DNA from 2 places in the Streptomyces sp. CA-278952 genome. Region 1 is predicted to be linked to the other one. Evidence: riboswitches for the same ligand, from Rfam matches in the RefSeq annotation. Region 1 holds a riboswitch; the other holds the start of a gene.

Region 1 (7,381 bases):
CGCGCTCGACGAGGTCGAGATCTCCATCCTGCGCTCCCTCGCCGTCCAGCTGCTCGAACTGATCGGCCCCGGCGAGACGCCCGCCGACGGCGAGGACCCGCTCGCCGCTCTCTTCGCCGAGGGCCCCAGCAAGCCGCCGTCCGACCCGGCGCTCGCCCGGCTCTTCCCCGACGCCTACGGCGGCCCCGGCCGACCCGCCGAGGGCGGAAAGCCGGAGGAGGAGCTCCGCGAGCTGTCCTCCGAGTTCCGCCGCTTCACCGAGAACGACCTGCGCTCCGGCAAGCGCGAGGACGCCGTCACCGTCGTCCGCACCCTGGACGCGCTCTCGCCCTCCGGGGACGGCGGCGCCGTCCTCACCCTCACCGGCGACGAGTGCCGCAGCTGGCTGCGCTCCCTCAACGACCTGCGCCTGACCATCGGCACCCGGCTGGAGGTCTCCGACGAGGACGAGGGAGGCGAGGGCTCGCTCTACCGGCTCCCCGACGCCGATCCGCGCAAGCCGATGGTGATGGCCTACCTCTGGCTCGGCGCACTCCAGGAAACGCTCGTCGAATCGCTCATGCCGTAAGCCGTAAGCCGTAAGCCGTAAGCCGCAATGCGGTGATGCGGTGAACAGAGAGGGCGCCCCCCGCCACGCCGGGGCGGGCGCCCTCCGTTCGCTCAACGGACGCTCAGATCCGCATAAAGATCACACCAAATGATTCGGTGTTTTCGTGCCGGACAGAACCCCTTGCCCGCTTTTTCCTGTGTCGTGCGCCACAGAATGTCCCACCGTGTCCCCTGACGGCCGTGATAAATCTTCACGACCGCCCGGGGACGCCACCCCTGTTCCCGGGGGCGCCACGAACCGGCCGAACGCCGGCGGCACTCCATCCATATCCGGGGGGATCAGGACCTGGTCCGCTGCCTTGTGAGGCGCGGATCGGCGTGGAGAAAGGCGCACCACCATGACATCGGCGCAGGTCGACGAGGGACAGGCCGACAAGGGCCGGCCCGGCGGCGACGCCGGGGATTCCGGGACCAGTGGCGAGGGATACCAGCGCGGGCTGGGCGCTCGTCAGATTCAGATGATCGCCATCGGCGGAGCCATCGGCACCGGGCTCTTCCTCGGCGCGGGCAAAGCCATCGACCGGGCCGGACCGAGCCTCATCCTGGCCTACGCCATCGCGGGCCTGGTCATCTTCTTCATCATGCGGGCCCTGGGCGAACTCCTCATGTACCGCCCGGTCTCCGGCTCCTTCTCGGAGTACGCCCGGGAATTCCTCGGCCCGTTCTTCGGATTCGTCACCGGCTGGACCTACTGGCTCTTCTGGGTCGTCACCGGAATCACCGAAGTCACCGCCGCCGCCACCTATATGACGTACTGGTGGAACATTCCGCAGTGGCTGTCCGCCCTGGTCTTCACCGTCATTCTGTACGGCGCCAACCTGATCTCCGTGAAGCTCTTCGGTGAGCTGGAGTTCTGGTTCTCCATGGTCAAGGTCACCGCGATCATCGGCATGATCCTGATCTGCGCGGGCGTCCTCACCGTCGGATTCTCCGACGCCGGCGACACCGCCACCGTCGCCAACCTCTGGAACGACGGCGGCTTCTTCCCCAGCGGCATCACCGGCACGCTCATGACGCTCCAGATCGTCATGTTCGCCTTCCTCGCCGTGGAACTCGTCGGTGTCACCGCAGGGGAGTCCAAGGACCCCGAGACCGTGCTGCCCAAGGCCATCAACACCGTGCCCTGGCGCATCGCCGTCTTCTACGTCGGCGCGCTGATCATGATCCTCTCGGTCGTGCCGTGGTCCACCTTCAAGCCCGGCGTCTCCCCGTTCGTGAAGGCCTTCGAGGAGATGGGGTTCAGCGTCGGCGCAGCCATCGTCAACTTCGTCGTCCTCACCGCCGCGCTCTCCTCCTGCAACTCCGGCATGTACTCCACCGGCCGCATGCTCCGCGACCTCGCCCTCAACGGCCAGGGCCCCCGCGCCTTCACCAAGCTGACGAAGAACGGCCTGCCGCTGGTCGGCACCACGTTCTCCGCCGCCCTGATGCTCGTCGGTGTGGGGATCAACTACCAGTGGCCGGGCGAGGCGTTCAACTACGTCGTCTCCTTCGCCACCATCTCCGGCATGTGGGCCTGGATCATGATCCTGTGCAGCCAGATCCGCTACCGCCGCATGGCCGACGCCGGTCTGCTCCCGCAGTCCTCGTTCAAGGCCCCCGGAGCCCCGTACACGAGCTGGTTCGCGCTCCTGTTCATCGGGATGGTCATCGTGATGATGGCGATCGACAAGGACGCCAGGATCTCGCTCTACTGCGCACCGCTGTGGGCGCTCATCCTCTTCGTCTCCTACCGGGTGCTCCAGTCGCGCACCCCGGAGAGGACCACCGCCGGCACCCCCTGACCCCGGGGGCGGGCCCCACACCGCCCCCCTCCCGGACCGCTCCGGCCGCCCCAACGGCCGACGTGTCCAGCATGCGGCCCCTTCCGTACCACCCACCGGTACAGAAGGGGCCGCCTGCATATCCTGGCGCCATGCTGACCATCACCCAGACGCTCTACGACCAGATCGTCGCCCACTCCCGCGCCGACCACCCCGACGAGGCGTGCGGAGTGGTCGCGGGCCCGGCCGGGACGGACCGCCCCGAGCGCTTCATCCCGATGCTCAACGCCGCCCGCTCGCCCACGTTCTACGAGTTCGACTCGGCCGACCTCCTCAAGCTCTACCGCGAGATGGACGACCGCGACGAGGAGCCCGTGATCGTCTACCACTCGCACACGGCGACCGAGGCCTACCCCTCCCGCACCGACGTCACCTACGCCAACGAACCCGGCGCCCACTACGTCCTGGTCTCCACCGCCGACACCGACGACGCCGGACCCTTCCAGTTCCGCTCGTACCGCATCGTGGACGGCGAGATCACCGAGGAAGACGTGCGGATCGTCGAGGCGTACTGACCCACCAGGGACCCACCAGGACCCATCAAGCCCACCAGGGACCCACCAGGGTGCCCCCGCAGGGCCCCCGCACGGGTCTGGCACACTGCCCCCAGACCCATCAAGGCAGCAGGAAACCAGGAAGCCGGTGCGAATCCGGCACGGTCCCGCCACTGTGACCGGGCCCCCTCCCACGCGGACGACTCCCCAGCGGACGACGTCGCACCGGAGGGCGGCCCGGAAGTCAGGAACTGGCCCGCCGCCTTCTCGCATCGACCAGGGGACGCGGAAATCCCCCGGAGAGGCCTCGCCATGTCCCGGCGCACCCCCGCGCTCATAGCCGCCGCCGTGCTGCTCCCGCTCGCTCTCACCGCCTGCTCCACCACCCCGGACGGCGACGCCGCCACCGGGGACAAGGCCGCGGCCAAGAGCGACGGATTCCCGTACACCGTGAAGAACTGCGGTGTCACCACCACGTTCAAGGCCCCGCCGAAACGCGTCGTCACCATGAACCAGCACGTCACCGAGATCATGCTGGAACTGGGCCTGAAGAAGTCCCTCGTCGGCACCGCCTACCTCGACGACCAGGTCCTGCCGAAGTACAAAGAGGACTACGCGTCCGTCCCGGTCATCGCCAAGGAGTACCCCTCCTACGAGCAGGTCCTCGCCGCCAACCCCGACTTCGTCTACGGCGGCTACAGCAGCGCCTTCGCCGCCGGCGACGGCCGCAGCCGGCAGGCCCTGGAGAAGTCCGGCATCGAGAGCCGGCTCAACACCGAGAGCTGCACCAAGGGCGACCAGCCCATGGACACCCTCTACGAGGAGATCCGCCAGGTCGGCCGCACCTTCGGCGTCCCCGACCGCGCCGAGGCCTGGATCAAGCAGGCCGAGGCCGACAACGCCGCCACCGCCGAGAAGCTCGCCGGCCTGAAGCCCCTCTCCGTCTTCGTCTACGACAGCGGCGACAAGACCGCCTTCACCGCGGGCGGCGAAGGCATCGGCAACGAACTGATCGAGCGGGCCGGCGGCACCAACGTCTTCGCCGACCTCGACAAGCCCTTCGGCGACGCCTCCTGGGAGAACGTCGTCGCCCGCAAGCCCGAAGCCATCGTGATCTACGACTACGGGGCCACCACCGTCGAACAGAAGAAGAAGCGACTCCTCACCGACCCGGCCCTCGCCGACGTCCCCGCCGTCAAGAACCAGCGCTTCGCCGTCATGCCGCTCTCCGACGCCGTCCTCGGCGTCCGCGCCCCCGCCGCCATCGACAAACTCGCCGCCCAGCTCCACCCGGGGGCCACCACCCCGTGAGCTGCCGCACCCCCGCACCGCGGCGGCTCCTCCGCTACACCCTGGTGCTCGGCGCCCTCGCCGCGCTCCTCGCCGCCGCCGTGCTCGCCGCACTCGCCCTCGGCTCCGTCCGCATCCCGCCCGGCCAGGTCCTCTCCATCCTGACCGGGCGGGCGGACGCGAGCCCCTTCCGCACGATCGTCCTGGACGTCCGGCTGCCCCGGGTCCTGCTCGGCATCGTCGTCGGCGCCGGACTCGCCGTCATCGGCACCGTCCTCCAGGCCCTCGTACGCAACCAACTCGCCGACCCGTTCCTCCTCGGCGTCTCCTCCGGAGCCTCCACCGGCGCCGTCCTCGTCATCGTCCTCGGCATCGGAGCCACCCTCACCACCACCGTCACCATCCCCGCCGCGGCCTTCGCGGGCGCGCTGCTCTCGCTGCTCCTCGTCTACACCCTGGCGCGCGGAGGAGGCGGCCTCACCACCAACCGGCTCGTCCTCGCCGGAGTCGCCGTCTCGTACGTCCTCTCCGCCCTGACCAGCCTGATCCTGGTCACCTCCGCCCGCGCCGACCACCTCCAGGAAGTCCTCTACTGGACCCTCGGCGGCCTCGGCGCGGCCCGCTGGGACATGCTCGCGCTCCCCACGGTCACCCTGGCCGCCGGCACCGCCGTACTCCTCACCCTGGCCCGCCCGCTCGACCTCCTCCTGATGGGCGAGGAGGGCGCGACCGTCCTCGGCCTCGACACCGCCCGCTTCCGGGCCGCCGTCTTCGTCCTCGCCTCCCTCATGACCGGGGCGCTCGTCGCGTACAGCGGAGCGATCGGCTTCGTCGGGCTGATGGTCCCGCACATGGCCCGGATGGCCGTCGGCGCCGCGCACCGCGCCCTGCTCCCGGTCGTCGCCCTCGGCGGGGCGGTGTTCCTGGTCCTCGCCGACCTGGCCGCCCGGACGCTCGCCGCCCCGCAGGACATCCCGGTCGGCGTCCTCACCGCGCTGACCGGCGGCCCGTTCTTCCTCTGGATGCTCCGCCGCCGCCCCGAAGCAGCGCCCGCATGAAGGCGTCACCTTCCGAGGAAGCCCGCCCGACCACTCCGTACGCCCGAGGAGCCCGCCCGTGACCACCCTGCGCACCGAGGGCCTCTCGTACGGCGTCGGCGAGGGCCGCCACCTCGTCGACGCCGTCGACCTCACCGCCGCCGACGGCGAGACCGTCGGCCTCGTCGGCCCCAACGGCAGCGGCAAGACCACCCTCCTGCGCTGCGTCTACGGCACCCTGCGCCCCACCCACGGCCGGGTCCTCCTCGACGGCGACGACCTCGCCACCCTCCCCGTGAAGGTCCGCGCCCAGCGCATCGCCACCGTCCCGCAGGACGGCCACGCCGGCTTCGAGCTGACCGTCGGCCAGGTCGTCGCGATGGGCCGCGCCCCGCACAAACGGTTCTGGGAGGCGGACACCGCCGCCGACACCGCCCTGGTCACCGAGGCCCTCGCCCGGGTCGGCATCGCCGCCCTCGAACCCCGTACGTTCGCCTCCCTCTCCGGCGGCGAACGCCAGCGGGCCCTGGTCGCCCGCGCCCTGGTCCAGCAGCCGTCTCTCGTCGTCCTGGACGAGCCGACCAACCACCTGGACATCCGCTACCAGCTGGAGGTCCTCTCCCTGGTCCGCGACCTCGGCACCACCAACCTCCTCGCCCTGCACGACCTCAACCTCGCCGCGTACTACTGCGACCGCCTCTACGTCCTCAAGGACGGCGGCGTCGTCGCCTCCGGCACCCCGGAAGAGGTCCTCACGGCCGAACTGCTGGGCGACGTGTACGGCGTCGCCGCCGAGGTCAGCACCCACCCCAAGACCGGCGCACCCACGGTCGTCTACCTGCCGGAGGGGCTCACCAAGCCCTCCATTTCCACATAGTGGTCACTCGCCATCCACCATCTGATACGACACTCGGGTTTCCGCACAGGGAATCGATACGATGCCCGCATGGTTCCCCATGACGTGAGCAACAAGACGCCGGGCACGCTGCTCGTAGCGCGGCTGCACGTCGACCTGTGCAGGCTCGCCAGCGCGATCTGTCCCGCCCGCAGCCTGCCCGTGAGCCGCCCGGCCTGAGCCGCGGTACGCGCGCCCCATCCACACGCACCACCCCCTGCGCGGGGTCAGAAACGCGCGCCCCACGCCACCTCCACGCTTTCGACAGGAGCCCACGCCATGGCCATCGAGGTCCGCATCCCGACCATCCTCCGCACCTACACCGACGGCGCGAAGGCCGTCGAAGGCAACGGGGACACCCTCGCCGACCTCTTCGCCGACCTGGAGAGCCGCCACACCGGCATCCGTGAGCGACTCGTCGACGGCGCGAACGGCGACCAGCTCCGCCGCTTCGTGAACGTCTACCTCAACGACGAGGACGTCCGCTTCCTCGACGGCATCACCACCAAGCTCAGCGACGGCGACAACATCACCATCCTCCCGGCCGTCGCCGGCGGCATGCGCTGATGCGGTACGACTCCCCGCTGGCAGCCGTGGGCAACACACCTCTGGTGCGTCTGCCCCGGCTGTCCCCGTCCGAGGACGTCCGGATCTGGGCCAAACTGGAGGACCGCAACCCCACCGGCTCGATCAAGGACCGCCCCGCGCTCCACATGGTCGAGCAGGCCGAGAAGGACGGCCGGCTGACCCCCGGCTGCACCATCCTGGAGCCCACCAGCGGCAACACCGGCATCTCGCTCGCCATGGCGGCCAAGCTCAAGGGCTACCGCATCGTGTGCGTCATGCCGGAGAACACCTCCCAGGAGCGGCGCGACCTCCTCGCCATGTGGGGCGCCGAGATCATCTCCTCCCCGGCCGCGGGCGGCTCCAACACCGCCGTGCGCGTCGCGAAGGAGCTGTCGGCGGAGCACCCGGACTGGGTGATGCTCTACCAGTACGGCAACCCGGACAACGCGGGCGCCCACTACGCCACCACCGGACCCGAGATCCTCACCGACCTCCCGTCCATCACCCACTTCGTCGCGGGCCTCGGCACCACCGGCACCCTCATGGGCGTCGGCCGCTACCTCCGCGAGAACCGCCCCGGCATCCAGATCGTCGCCGCCGAACCGCGCTACGACGACCTGGTCTACGGCCTGCGCAACCTCGACGAGGGCTTCGTCCCCGAGCTCT
Region 2 (7,381 bases), 1.4 Mb from region 1:
GGGCGGTTGCGCCGCTGACGGGTGGTGAGTCCGTCGTCCGGCACCGATGTCGGCTGTCCCTGTGGCATTAAGCGGCCCTCCCGGCTGCGGTGACGTCCTTGACGAGCCCGGCGATCGAGTCGGCCCGCAGCTCGTCGAGCGTGACGGCGGTGCCTCCCAGTTCCCGGGCGAGTTCCCCGGCGAGACCGAGGCGTACGTACCCCGACTCGCAGTCCACGACGACGGATGCCGTCCCCTCCGAGCGGTGCAGCCGCCCGGCCCGCCCCGCGAGCGCCACCGGCTCCGGCCCGCCGGTCGCCCGGCCGTCCGTCACCACGACGAGCAACGGCCGCCGCGACGGATCGCGCAGCCGCTCCACCCGCAGCACGTGATGAGCCTTGAGCAGCCCCGCGGCCAGCGGTGTACGCCCCCCGGTCGGCAGCGACTCCAGACGAGAGGCGGCCGCGTCCACGGACGAGGTCGGCGGCAGTGCCACCTCCGCCTCCTTGCCGCGGAAGGTGACCAGACCGACCTTGTCCCGCCGCTGGTAGGCGTCCAGCAGCAGCGACAGCACGGCCCCCTTGACCGCGCTCATCCGCTGCCGCGCCGCCATCGAGCCCGACGCGTCCACGACGAACAGCACGAGGTTGCCCTCACGCCCCTCCCGGGTCGCCTGCCGCAGATCGTCCCGGCGCACCACGAGCCCCCGCCCCGAGCGCCCGCGCGCCCGCTGGTGCGGGGCGGCGGCCTGCACGGTCGCGGCCAGATGCAGCTTGGTCAGCGACCCCTGCGGGCGGCGGGCGCCGGTCGTACGCCCGTGCTCGGTACGGGCCCGGGAGCGCCGTCCCGCAGCGCCCTCGCCGAGCCCCGGCACGCTGAGCATCTTCGTCCGGAAGGGCTCGGCGGACGCCACCGGCTGCTGCTCGGCCCCGGTGGAGCGGCCGGGCGCGTCGGGGCCGCCTTCGGGAGCCCCGGGCGGCGTGCCGCTGTCGCTGCCGCCCTCGCCCTGCGGCGGCGTACGGTCTCCGTCGGCCTGCGGCGGCACACCACCGCCACCACCGCCGTCATCGTCCCCGCCGCCGTCGGGATCGGGATCGGGATCGGGCTGGTCGCCACCGTCGTCGCTCTCCTGCGGAGCGGCCTCGTCCAGGGTCTGGTCGAGCTTGTCCTCGTCCAGCCCGGGTGCGTCGAACGGGTTGCGGCGACGCCGGTGGGGGAGCGCGAGGAGAGCGGCCTGCCGCACATCGTCGGCGGTGACCTCCTCCCGGCCCGCCCAGGCGGCCAGCGCGGTCGCGGTACGGGCCATCACGATGTCGGCCCGCATCCCGTCGACCTCGAACGCGGCACAGGTCGCGGCGGTCTGCCGCAACACGCCGTCACCGAGCACGACGCGGGGCAGCAGGGCGCGCGCGGCGGCGATGCGCTCCCGCAGGGCGCTCTCCTCCCCGGCCCAGCGCGCGGCGAACCCCTCGGGGTCGTCGTCGTACGCGAGCCTGCGCCGCACGACCTCGACCCGTTCGTCGGTGTCCCGCGACGCGGCCACCTCGACGGTCAGTCCGAACCGGTCCAGCAACTGCGGCCGCAGCTCGCCCTCTTCCGGGTTCATCGTGCCGACCAGCAGGAACCGTGCCGCATGCCGTACGGAGACGCCCTCGCGCTCGACGTACGAGGCACCCATGGCCGCCGCGTCCAGCAGCAGGTCCACCAGGTGGTCGTGGAGCAGGTTGACCTCGTCGACGTACAGGATCCCGCGGTGCGCGTCGGCCAGCAGCCCCGGCTCGAACGCCTTCACGCCCTCCGACAGCGCCCGCTCGATGTCCAGCGCCCCCACGAGCCGGTCCTCGGACGCGCCGACGGGCAGCTCCACGGTCCGCGCGGCCCGCGACACACCGGCGGCCTCCGCGTGCGGCCCGTCGGGACACGCCGGATCGGGGGAGCCGGGGTCACAGGAGAACCGGCACCCCGGTACGACGGAGACCTCCGGCATGAGGGCGGCGAGCGCGCGCACGGCGGTGGACTTGGCGGTCCCCTTCTCGCCCCGCACGAGCACCCCGCCGACAGCCGGACTGACCGCGTTCAGCAACAGCCCGAGCCGCAGGTCGTCCTGCCCGACGATCGCGGTGAAGGGATACGGCGTACTCACTTGGCCTCCTGGTCGACATGGACAACAGCTGCTTCCCCGAGCCCTTGGGGCTTTGCGTCAGCGGACCGGGCAATTTCAAGACCCTGGGCGGGCCTTGCTTCAGCGGACCCGGCCATCTCAAGCCCCTCCGGCGATTGAGGAGCGGGGTCCGGGGCAGCGCCCCGGCTCGCCGAACCACCCGCACCCGCACCCGCGTCGGCCCCCGGCAGGGCCGGCGCCCCCGGCGGCACGAACGGCAACCCCGCAGGCGCACCCTTCTCGATCAACCGCCACAACGCGTCCGTGTCCGCGTGCTCCTCCACCAGATCCCCCAGCCGATCCAGCTGCTCCTCCCGCAACACCCCGAAACTCGTGTCCGGCGCCGGCACGAACCGCCGCCCGGCGGCCCTGGCCACCTCCACCAGGAACCGCCGCCGGAACGCGTCGCTCTCCAGCGACCCGTGCCAGTGCGTCCCCCACACCGCCCCCACCCGGCACCCGTCGAGGAACGGCTCCCCGCCCCGCACGTCGGCCACCCCGTGGTGGATCTCGTACCCCTCCACCGGCTCGCCCAGCGCCGTACCGACCGGCCGGGCCAGCGTCTTGTCCCGGTCGAAGCGGACGCGCACCGGCAGCAGCCCGAGCCCGTCCACGACGCCGGCCCGCGACTCCACCTCGTCCTCGATCCGCTCGCCGAGCACCTGGAACCCGCCGCAGATCCCCAGCACCGGCCGGCCCTCCGCGGCCCTCCGCACCAGCGCGTCCGCGAGGCCCCGCTCGCGCAGCCAGGCCAGCGCCTTCACCGTGCCGCGCGTCCCGGGCACGATCACCAGGTCCGCGTCGGCCAGCTCCTCCGCCCGGTCCACGAACCGCACGACGACGCCCGGTTCGGCGGCCAGCGCGTCCACGTCCGTGAAGTTCGACATCAGCGGCACGGCGCAGACCGCCACCCGCAGCACGTCCTCGCCGTGCGGGGGAGCCACGACCGACTCCCGGACCGCACCCCGCAGGGACACCCGCAGGCCGTCCTCCTCGTCGATACCGAGCCCGTGGGCGTAGGGCAGCACCCCGTACGTCCGCCGCCCGGTCAGCCCGTACAGCATGTCCAGGCCCGGCTCCAGGAGTGAGACGTCGCCCCGGAACTTGTTCACCAGATACCCCGCGACCAGCGCCTGGTCCTCGGGTCCCAGCAGCGCCGTCGTCCCGAAGAACGACGCGAAGACGCCGCCCCGGTCGATGTCCCCCACCACCAGGACGGGGAACTGCGCGGCCCGTGCGATTCCCATGTTCACGATGTCCGTGCGCCGCAGATTGATCTCGGCCGGGGACCCGGCGCCTTCACAGATCACGGCGTCGTAGGCCGACCTCAGCTCCTCCAGACAGCCCGTCACCGTCCCGAGCAGCGTTTCCTGCCGCCCTCCGTGGTAGCCCCGGGCGCTCATCTCTCCCACCGGCTTGCCCATCAGCACGACCTGGCTGGACCGGTCGCTGCCGGGTTTCAGCAGCACCGGGTTCATCAGCGCCGTCGGCTCCACCCGGGCGGCCTGCGCCTGCATCGCCTGGGCCCGCCCGATCTCCGCGCCCTGGCGGGTCACGAAGGAGTTCAGGGACATGTTCTGGGCCTTGAAGGGCGCGACCTTCACGCCCCGGCGCACCAGCCACCGGCAGATGCCCGCCGTGACGACGCTCTTGCCCGCGTCCGATGTGGTCCCCGCGACCAGCAGCCCGCCGCTCATGCCCGCTCCCGTTCCCGTACCGCGTTCCGTGCCGGACCGTTCATGACCGTCACCGCTTCCGTCCTGTCGACGACCGCCCCGCGACCACGCGTCCCACGACCATCCGCCCCGCCACGCACACGCCGAGGGCCAGCGTGCTCACCCGGCGCGACAGCCGTACCGCGCGTTCGATGTCCGCGCCCCGCACGTCCCGCCCGGACGCCCCGTTCAGCACCGGCCGGTGCTCGACGCGCCCCGCGTACGCCAAGGTCCCGCCCAGCCGTACGCCGAGCGCCCCCGCGAACGCGGCCTCCACCGGCCCCGCGTTCGGGCTCGGGTGACGCCCCGCGTCCGCCCTCCAGGCGCGTACGGCCTCCCGGGGCCGCCCGCCGCCCGCCACGGCCAGGGCGGCCGTCAGCCGGGCGCCGGGCCATCCCGCGAGGTCGTCCAGGCGGGCCGAGGCCCAGCCGTAACGGCGGTAGCGGGGCGACTTGTGGCCGACCATCGCGTCGAGCGTGTTCACCGCCCGGAAGCCGACGAGCCCCGGCACCCCGCCGATCGCCCCCCACACCAGCGCGCCGACGACGGCGTCCGAGGTGTTCTCGGCGACCGACTCGACGACCGCGCGGGCGATGCCCGGACCGTCCAGGGAGTGCGGATCGCGGCCGCACAGGTGCGGCAGCCGCTCCCGCGCCACCTCCAGGTCACCGGCGGCCAGGGCGCCGCCGATCGCGCGGGCCTCCCGCCCCAGCGACGTTCCCCCGACGACGGACCAGGCGGTGGCGGCGGTGAGCGCGACGGCGAGCGCGGGGCGCCCCCGCACGGCGCGCGCGGTCAGCGCGGCGGCCCCCACGGCGCCTCCGGCGCAGACGAGGGTGTGCAGCGTGCCCCGGCCCCGGTCGTCTCGCCACAGCAGGGACTCCACCCGCGCGGCGGCGCGGCCGAATCCGGCGACGGGGTGGCCCCGGCGGGGGTCGCCGAGCAAGGCGTCGGCGATCATCCCGGCCGTGGCGCCGTACGCGAAAACGCGGTCGGCACGCACGGCTCAGCCGGTCGCGGGGAGAGATGTTCCGGCGCGAGGGCCTGACGTGGGGGGCATGGGAAGCGGCGCACGGCGGCCGGGCATGGCGTTGTCCTCACTCAGGGTCCGCGCCCTGGTTCGACGTGACCGGCGACGAGAGTCTCCTGGCTTCCGGATCCGCGGTTCCCCCGGCCTTCCAGCCCACGTGAGCGGGCCGTGACGTTCCGGTGTGGGGGAGCGCTCCCCGGTGACAGTGGCGGGACCGCGCCGGATTCGCACCGGCTTCCTCTGCTGTCGCCGTAAATGGCTCCGGCAGTCCACCACGCCCCGCGAACAACCGTCAACTCGCTGTTGACCTGCGAGGCTCCACTGTGCGCAGACGCACATCGGGCCGGACACACGAGGGTGTGTCCGGCCCGAGAGAGTGCGGGGTACGGGGTCAGGCGACGATCAGGTAGATCCCGTACGCGACCGCCGCCACGCACGCCGCGAAGCAGGCGTACGCGCCGGTGCGCGCCAGCGCGACCGACCCTCCGGAGGCGCTGCTTCCGGCCGTGGCGGACTGCTTGGAGAGGGCGACGATGCCCAGGGTGAAGAGGCCGACCAGCGCGACGGTGACCACGAGGCTGACACCGAACACGGAGGCGAGAGCTGCCCAGTCGATTTTCATGCGGATCTGTCCTTACACCTTGGCCGGCGGCCGGGCCGGGTCGTCGGGCGACGGGGCCGGGGCCGGGACGGCGGTTGCGAGGTCGGCGGCAGGGCCGCCGATGGGCGGCGGCTGGACCGCCGCCATGGCGGTGGTGACGACGCCCTGGGGCTCGCCCTCCCCGTCCGTGTCGTTGACGTTGGTGTGGTCCACCGGCTGACGGCGTGAGGCCACCCAGATGGCGAACGAACCGCCCACCAGGATGACCGCCGTGACGGCGATGCCCCAGGGACCCTGCTTGGTCAGGAACTCGGCGCCCGCGCCGATCAGACCGGCCGCCGGGAGCGTCAGCCCCCAGGCGACGAACATCCGGGTGGCGGTGGACCAGCGGACCACGCCCCCCTTGCGGCCGAGGCCCGCGCCCATGACGGCGCCGGAGCAGGACTGGGTGGTGGAGAGGGAGAAGCCGAGGTGCGAGGAGGCCAGGATGACCGTCGCAGCACTGGTCTGAGCGGCGAAGCCCTGCGGCGGCTGGAGGTCGGTCAGCCCCTTGCCCATCGTGCGGATGATGCGCCAGCCGCCGAGGTAGGTGCCGAGCGCGATGGCCACACCGGCGGAGACGATGACCCACAGCGGCGGGTTGGAGCCAGGGGCGAGGACGCCGCTGGTGACCAGGGCCAGCGTGATGATGCCCATCGTCTTCTGTGCGTCGTTGGTGCCGTGGGCGAGCGAGACGAGACCGGCGGAGGCGATCTGTCCGGTCCGGTAGCCCTTGGCCGTCGACTTCAGCTGGCCCTCGTCGGTGACGTTCCGGTTGATCCGGTACGTCAGTCGCGTGGCCAGCATCGCGGCGAGGCCGGCGACCAGCGGGGCGGCGATCGCCGGGAGCAGCACCTTGGTGACGACGGTGCCGCCGTTGATCGAGGACCAGCCGGCCGACATGACCGCGGCGCCGATCAGACCGCCGAACAGGGCGTGGGACGAGCTGGAGGGCAGGCCGACCAGCCAGGTCAGGAGATTCCACAGGATGGCGCCGACGAGCGCCGCGAAGATGACCTCGGTTCTGATGCCGTCCTCGTTGACGATCCCGCCGGAGATCGTCTTGGCGACCTCCACCGACAGGAACGCGCCGATCAGGTTGAGAACGGCGGACATCGCCACCGCTGTCTTGGGTTTCAGGGCGCCGGTCGAGATGGTGGTCGCCATCGCGTTGGCGGTGTCGTGGAAACCGTTCGTGAAATCGAACACGAGAGCTGTCACGACCACAATCGCAAGCAGCAGCGTGATGTGTTCCATTTACCCAGGCAATCGTTCGACGTCAGTGGCACGTGGACCGTAGGCAACCTGGATGAACGGAAGATGAACTGAGCAGGGCATTGCGGTGACCCCAAACGGAGTGTGTTGCCTCCGCTTGTCCGTGGAGGGGGCTGCGTGATGTCTGAGGGGCGGGGCGTGGGCTGCCCTCTGCCACTAGTTGGCGAACATTTTGAACGGTTGTTCGGCACCCGGAAGAGACCTCCGTCACCTGTCATGTGACGTTCCGGTTGCGCCTCTTGACCCCTACGCTCGCCCCATGAGCGAGCAGTACCCGGAATCCATCGGCCGGACCTGGCTGGACGTCGTCGAGACCGCCCGCCGCAGCGCGGCGGACGGCCTGGTCGTCGGCACCTCGGGCAATGTGTCGGCACGCGTCGGCGACCTGGTCCTGGTCACGCCCAGCGGGGTGCCCTACGACCGGCTCGGCCCCCGGGACGCGGTCGGAGTCGATCTGGAGGGCCGCCAGATCCTCGGCGACCTCGGGCCGACCAGCGAACTCCCCCTCCACCTGGCCGTCTACCGCTCCACCGACGCCGCCGCCGTGGTCCACACCCACGCCGTGCACGCCACCGCCGTCT

Evidence for each region. Region 1 has a riboswitch for cobalamin ahead of N7925_RS23050 (ABC transporter substrate-binding protein). Riboswitches for the same ligand answer to the same signal wherever they lie in the genome.
Region 2: it holds a riboswitch for cobalamin, as region 1 does, so the genes downstream of both, N7925_RS28965 (cobalamin biosynthesis protein) here and N7925_RS23050 (ABC transporter substrate-binding protein) in region 1, are expected to answer to the same signal.

The regions. Positions count from the first base shown of each region.
Region 1 covers NZ_CP112880.1:5,142,498-5,149,878, forward strand. The annotation lists gene N7925_RS23035 (DUF2017 domain-containing protein) at 1-568, shown strand, start outside; gene N7925_RS23040 (amino acid permease) at 948-2,393, shown strand; gene N7925_RS23045 (M67 family metallopeptidase) at 2,525-2,947, shown strand; cobalamin riboswitch at 3,020-3,185, shown strand; gene N7925_RS23050 (ABC transporter substrate-binding protein) at 3,239-4,237, shown strand; gene N7925_RS23055 (FecCD family ABC transporter permease) at 4,234-5,274, shown strand; gene N7925_RS23060 (ABC transporter ATP-binding protein) at 5,333-6,130, shown strand; gene N7925_RS23065 (putative leader peptide) at 6,200-6,328, shown strand; gene N7925_RS23070 (MoaD/ThiS family protein) at 6,428-6,715, shown strand; gene N7925_RS23075 (PLP-dependent cysteine synthase family protein) at 6,715-7,381, shown strand, end outside.
Region 2 covers NZ_CP112880.1:6,541,922-6,549,302, forward strand. The annotation lists gene cobO (cob(I)yrinic acid a,c-diamide adenosyltransferase) at 1-68, opposite strand, end outside; gene N7925_RS28955 (putative cobaltochelatase) at 68-2,122, opposite strand; gene N7925_RS28960 (cobyric acid synthase) at 2,119-3,837, opposite strand; gene N7925_RS28965 (cobalamin biosynthesis protein) at 3,887-4,858, opposite strand; cobalamin riboswitch at 4,996-5,125, opposite strand; gene N7925_RS28970 (hypothetical protein) at 5,277-5,507, opposite strand; gene N7925_RS28975 (inorganic phosphate transporter) at 5,520-6,782, opposite strand; gene N7925_RS28980 (class II aldolase/adducin family protein) at 7,060-7,381, shown strand, end outside.